DNA from 2 places in the Halobacillus sp. AWM4_238 genome. Region 1 is predicted to be linked to the other one. Evidence: riboswitches for the same ligand, from Rfam matches in the RefSeq annotation. Region 1 holds a riboswitch; the other holds the start of a gene.

Region 1 (3,212 bases):
GCCGGGGACAAAAACACGATCGCCCTTATCTCCGATGATCCCTGCGTAATCCCACACGGCTGACCAGAACTCAGAGAGATGGGAAACGGACCAGCGGTGGAAACGTTCATATGGGAAAAGTGGCTGCTCGGTATATTCAGCAAAAGCTTTAATATGGGATTGTTCAATTCGTTGGCTCGATGGCTCCCATAGGTAAGGGGAGCGCTGAGCTGTGGTCGTTGTAGTCAATGGATTCGTCTCCTTTCGATTTAGGAATGAGGAACTTCAATCAATAGAGCCATTCCCTGTCCACCCCCGCCGCAAAGGGAAGCGATGCCTTTACCTCCGCCGCGACGTTTCAGTTCATGGGCAAGGGTCAACACGAGCCGGAACCCTGTGCCACCTAAAGGGTGACCAAGAGCGATCGCTCCACCGTTGACATTGATCCGGTCATAATCGATGCCAAGCTCCCGGCAGCTGGCGATTACGACACTGGCAAAGGCTTCATTGATTTCAAACAAATCAATATCCTCTGTCGTCAATTGATGTCTGTCTAAAAGTTTTTGAATCGCTTGCGATGGTTTGGTTTGCAAACTGGCATCTGGTCCTGCAACCTCTGACCAATCGATGATTTCTGCCAGCGGATTCTGTCCGATTGACTCAGCTTTTTCTTTTATGGTGACGATGCCCACACTGGCTCCGTCCGTCATCTGTGAAGCATTGCCTGCTGTAATCGTGCCTTCGTTGGAAAAGGCGGGGGTGAGGCTGGATAACTTTTCAACTGTCGTTCCTTTGCGGATGCCCTCATCTTCCTCGAGTAATCCAGAAAAAGGAGCGATTTCAGGTTGGAACCATCCTTTTTCCTGAGCGTTCGCTGCTCGTTGTTGGGAAAGGGCAGCATACTCATCCTGTTCCTCTCGACTGATTTCGAAGGAGCGGTTTTTTTCATCGGTAAGAGCTCCCATCGACACATCGCTCAAGGCGCACCATAAACCGTCGTTCAGTAAGGTGTCTTTCAGCATGCTATGACCAAGTCCGGAAGAAGCGCGTACAGGAGCGGTATGAGGAGCGTTTGTCATCGAGTCGAAGCCACCGACGATATATAATTCTCCTTCGTTATATTGCAGTCTCCGAGAGGCATCCGCGATTGTGGCGATTCCGCCTAAGCAAACATTGTTCAATGTAATGGCAGGTGTACCGATATCGACCCCAGCCTTATAAGCGACTTGCCTGGCAGGGTTCTGGCCACCCCCAGCCTGTATCACCTGGGCTAGCAGCACACCATCTGCTTGTTTGGCTATCGGATTTTTCTCTAATAAAGCGTTTAGCGCGTGCGATCCAAGTTCTGTTGCGGATTTCTTTTTCAAGGCCCCTTTCCACTTTCCGAACGGGGTACGGATGCCATCTAGAAGTACGGTAGTCATCTATGTAACAACTCCTTTTTTAAAATAGACAGAGCCCTCTTCACAAAAATAAGAAGAGGGCTCTTGGCTCTTCTTATCTTCCAGGATCATCTCCTGCAGGAATTAGCACCTTTTCAAGCGGTTGCTTGATGGTTGCCGGGCGTCAACGGGCCAGTCCCTCTGCCTCTCTGGATAAGAATCATTATTCAATTGGAACATATAAAACCTCTCTATCAATGAGATAGAGAGGTTTAGAGATTCAGGAAATCTCTTATCTTCCTGAGCGTTCACTCAGTAGGATTTGGCACCTTGCTATACATATAGCGGTTGCCGGGTTTCACAGGGCCAGTCCCTCCACCTCTCTGGATAAGATGTTCTTTCGTTATTTGGTTAAGTGCCATGTTAGCAAGGGAAAGGATGGGTGTCAATGGATTTTGTAGAAAAGTGTGAAAATTTATATTATTTATGTACTTCAGGAGGGCATAGACATAGCTTTTGGTATCAATGGTGTTGAGGTTGACTTTGTCATGAGGATTTTTGAGTAGGTCACTGACTTTCGTTGTCCAACTTCTAGAAGGAGATTTCCTTTACCCACAAAAAAACATCCCCAAGCGCATGATTGCCTGCTTGGGGATGTTTTATAGTTTTCTTATTCGAATAACTCTAAAATCTCATCTTCAACATTTTCGCTGACAGCTGCCTTGCCACCAAGAATAGTAAAGTAATAGGTTTCGTTCTTAACGAAATAATCTTTCACTTCTGTGGCAAGGGAATCAGAAGGAGTCAGCAGTAACGGTTCACCATATGTGTAAGCGGCTCCTGCAAGAGCGTCAGCAAAATCCTCTCCAGTAGCTACGTTCACAAACATTGGGTCTAGTTCGAAGTGCTCAGCTATAGCAATGGATGTGCTGTATCTGTTTTTTCCTGAAATACGTTCTGGATCTGGGAGTTGAGCAAAAACTTTTTGATCTACAACACCTTCGCCACCTACGACATAGGTGAAGTCGTAATCTTTAATGGCTTGTTTCGTTGAATCAGGGAGTTTACTTTTTTCTGTTAATAAGATCGGCATCATATTCATGCCGGCCACTGGGGCAATGGAAAGGGCATCAGGAAAGTTTCTTCCGTAAGCGATCACAGCTCCTTCACTAGGCGGAAGTACTTCGGCAATGGCCGTTGCAGTCTCATACCGATCAGAACCTGAAATCCTTTCGACATCCAATCCTAATTTCAAAAGGGCATTTTCTACTTCTTTGGAAATAGCACCCGTACCACCAAGGATCGTAACAGACTTAGCATCTAACACATCAATCGTTGATTTCGTAATCTGTGGCAGAGTGTTTTTTCTAGTCAAAAGGATGGGAGCATCATAGTAGGAGGCAAGTGGTGCACCTGCAAGGGCATCGGGAAAATCTGCTCCTGTAGCCAGTATGATATGTTCGCTTGGATACCCACCGCTACGACGTACGGCGATTGCTGCTGCTGTATGATAACGGTCTTCCCCAGAGATGCGATCGATGAATGGCTCCTCTTCAAAAATGAAAGAACTCAGCATATACGATTCCCCATTATTTAGGTTAGCTGAATCGGAAGCCTCTAAGTAATAGATCCCTGGATTCACAGTAAAACCACCCGCATATCCATACTCATCACTATCTTCAAAGTAGCTTGCTACTTCTTCGCCAGTGGAGTCATAAACGTTTACATTAAGCTTCATGTTTGTTTCTTCTTCATCAATAGAGAAGAGGGACACAGAGAGGTCTACTTCCTCATCTCCATTGACTTCGAGCTTATAATAATCTTTATCATTCTTTGAAAATTGGCCAATAG
Region 2 (3,212 bases), 960 kb from region 1:
TCTCAAGCGTGGGATTGGACGGCGTTTCTATATACAAAAGTTTCGTATTAGGCTGAATCGCCGTCGCCACCTCATGAAGGTCCGTCATATCAACGAATGTGTGATCGATTCCAAATCTGATGAGCACATCGTGGATCATGCGGAAGGTGCCTCCATAAACGTCCTGGGTGATGACGACATGGTCGCCTTTTGATAACAGCATGAAGGCTGTTGAAATGGCAGCCATCCCTGAAGCGAAAGCAAAGCCGTTTGTGCCGCTCTCAAGACCGGCAATGGTCTCCTCCAAAGCTCGTCGGGTCGGGTTTCCGGATCGGCTGTAGTCGTAGTCCCCGGGGTTGTCGAAATCCTGCTGATGAAAGGTGGATGCCTGTTGAATGGGGACACTGACAGCGCCTGTATGCGGGTCGAATTTATAATCACTGTGCAACAATCGCGTTTGCAAAGAATGATCGGTCATCGTACAGATTCCTCCTTCGGTAGTTGGGTGAGGGTATAATCAAGGTCTTGAATCAAATCATCGATATGTTCGACGCCGACAGAGAAACGAAGCAGTCGGTTACAGACGCCGTAGCTGATCCGGGTCTCTTCTGGAATATCTGCATGAGTCTGAGTTGCAGGATAGGTGATGAAACTCTCTACACCTCCAAGGCTTTCGGCAAAACTGATTAACTTCAAGTTCCGTAAGAATGGATCGATCCAAGCTTCGGATTGAAGTTTGAAGGAAACCATCCCACCTTGACCAGGATAGAAAACATCTGTCACGTGCGGATGTTCTTCTAAAAAGGCAACAACGGATTTTGCATTGTTTTCATGCTGACGCATCCGGAGAGGGAGGGTCTTCATTCCGCGCATGACAAGCCATGAATCAAAAGGGGAAAGGACAGCGCCCGATGTATTTTGATGAAAAGCGAGCTTCTCCGTTACGTCTTTTCCTTTGCTAACAAGAATACCGGCAAGGACATCGTTATGACCGGCCAAATATTTCGTAGCACTGTGAATGACCACATCTGCACCTTCTGCAATCGGCTGCTGCAACACCGGAGTGTACAGGGTGTTATCGACAAGGAGCAGAAGGTGATGAGCTTTCGCGACCGTTGAAATTTGCTTGATGTCTGCTGTATGCATCAGCGGATTTGTCGGTGTTTCCACGTAGATGGCTTTCGTCCGCTCATTGATGTAGTCGTGGATCCGTTCAAGGTTGTTGCTGTCACAATAATGGAACCTGAGGTCATAACGTTCTTCCATATGTTCAAACAAACGGAACGTCCCGCCATACAAATCTTCGGAAACGATGATCTCATCGCCTTTCTTAAAAAGAGATAACGCGGTTTGGATCGCAGCCATCCCTGAGCTGAACGCAAAACCTGCATCTCCGCCTTCAATATCTGCGATGGAAGACTCGAGAATTTGGCGGGTGGGATTTCCGGTCCTCGAATAATCAAAGCCCGTCGACTCCCCTAAACCAGGATGGCGGTAAGGGGTGGAAAGGTAAATGGGAGGGTTAATCGCGCCGGTAGGCTCATGCCGCTGGTTTCCAGTCTGAACGAATTTCGTATCCCTGTGTGGACACATAACACCACATCCTTTATAAGTTATTGGTTCAAAATAAACGCTGGTTAAACAGTAACTCCCTCTCGTGTAAGATGTAACTTCGAGACGTTTGTATGTTTGGATGGTGGTTCGGGAAAGCGAGTCACTCCCGCCGCTATGCTCCACCCAAACTAAAGTCTTGAAAGTGGGTCTTCCTAATTTCTGTAAAATAAAAATAAAAAAAGCCTTCTCGAAGAAGAAGACTTTTGTGTGGACGGCTCTTCTTCTTATCTTTCAAGTTGTAAAACAACTTGCTGGAGTTAGCACCTTTCTGGTCGAACCAGTGGTTGCTGAGGCTTCGTCGGGCCAGTCCCTCTGCCTCTCTTGATAAGAGATTCAATTGTAATTTTTTCTAATTGCTGATTACTCTACACTACTCAGAAAGTTTTGACAATATGCTAGAAAGAATTTTCCGAAAACTTTTCCCGAATAAGAATAAAGCCTCCTTTTTCAAAAGCAGGCTTACATGGAAGGGTTTTGTACTCCGGCTTCGATGTAGGAGCGGACAAGCTGCCATTTACCCTCTTGTTTTTCGAATGTATCAAAGAAAAGGTTGGAAGTTTCCAAGAGTTCACCGTTTAAGCGAATGGAAACCCAAAAAGCAGCCAGTTGTTTGTTTTCGTCCAGCTGGGTGATGGAATGATCGGTGTAGATCCATATCATGTCTTGATTTTGGAAGTGTTCAAAAGCTTGAGCCCATCCTTCGATCGACTCTTCATAAGAATAATCCACCCGTTCGCCGTGACGAATCTCTCTTGCTTCGAGGTTTCGCGATGTTACTCTTTTTAAGTGATCCAAATCTTGTTGACTAGCTCTCCGTTTATACTCTTCATAAAAGGTTAGAAAGTCCACATCCATTCCTCCTCTCCCTCCATGGTTCGACAGAGAAGGTGGAAGTCCTGTCTATTAATGACAAATGCCTAAATTGTACAGGACGGTTTTGACTTGTAAAGCAAGCGTACCGACCCATAGCAGGAGTGTGGCCCCATTCAGCCCGTACCATATTCTCTTATTCGACATCTGTTTACGTTTGTTATATAAAAATGCTAGCAGAGGAATCGTCAGGACGGTGAAGATCGTCGTTAAGCCGAGGAGTCCTTTGTAGTCGCGGATCCAGATGAAATCATTGAAGAAGGGGATGATGATCGTTGAAGTGTAAATGACAGATAGGGCATAAACCCCAATCGACCAGGAGATCATCATGAACAGCAGGTTAACAAGAAGTGGGTAAGTTTTCACGGGCACACCCCTAGGTTCATTAATCCGATTTGTTTACTCGGGTTAATGTTATCCTACGTTCAACGATCAAATATGTCAACGTTTCATCCGTATTCTTTTTGATGGGCTTTCTTTTTCTTTAAATAGTCCTCATCCTCCCTGACCTCGATCCACTTTTTCTCGAAAATTTCAGCGGATGCTGCTTTCTCATCGTCGATGTCGCGATCGTTCACTTCACCATTTTTGTCATACTTCTTCCCGCCCTTATAATTCGCGTACCTTCGCGAGCGCGTGTATCCCATCTGCAAAAACTTCCGTGCCATATCCATGCCCACAAAATCATCCTCTTCTTTATAGTCGAGAAACATTTGATAGATTTTTTCTGATGATTCCTTGGCAATCTC

What was found. Region 1 has a riboswitch for S-adenosylmethionine ahead of ACXACN_RS11775 (acetyl-CoA C-acyltransferase). Riboswitches for the same ligand answer to the same signal wherever they lie in the genome.
Region 2: another riboswitch for S-adenosylmethionine. It lies ahead of ACXACN_RS16350 (methionine biosynthesis PLP-dependent protein); the one in region 1 lies ahead of ACXACN_RS11775 (acetyl-CoA C-acyltransferase).

Annotation. Positions count from the first base shown of each region.
Region 1 is NZ_JBSWSY010000002.1:2,312,872-2,316,083, reverse strand. Features, by position in the region: gene ACXACN_RS11780 (acetoacetate--CoA ligase) at 1-228, opposite strand, end outside; gene ACXACN_RS11775 (acetyl-CoA C-acyltransferase) at 249-1,403, opposite strand; SAM riboswitch class I at 1,474-1,581, opposite strand; SAM riboswitch class I at 1,651-1,755, opposite strand; gene ACXACN_RS11770 (cell wall-binding repeat-containing protein) at 2,032-3,212, opposite strand, start outside.
Region 2 is NZ_JBSWSY010000002.1:3,274,520-3,277,731, forward strand. Features, by position in the region: gene metC (cystathionine beta-lyase) at 1-457, opposite strand, end outside; gene ACXACN_RS16350 (methionine biosynthesis PLP-dependent protein) at 454-1,572, opposite strand; SAM riboswitch class I at 1,815-1,924, opposite strand; gene ACXACN_RS16355 (hypothetical protein) at 2,053-2,442, opposite strand; gene ACXACN_RS16360 (hypothetical protein) at 2,497-2,829, opposite strand; gene ACXACN_RS16365 (DUF4385 domain-containing protein) at 2,913-3,212, opposite strand, start outside.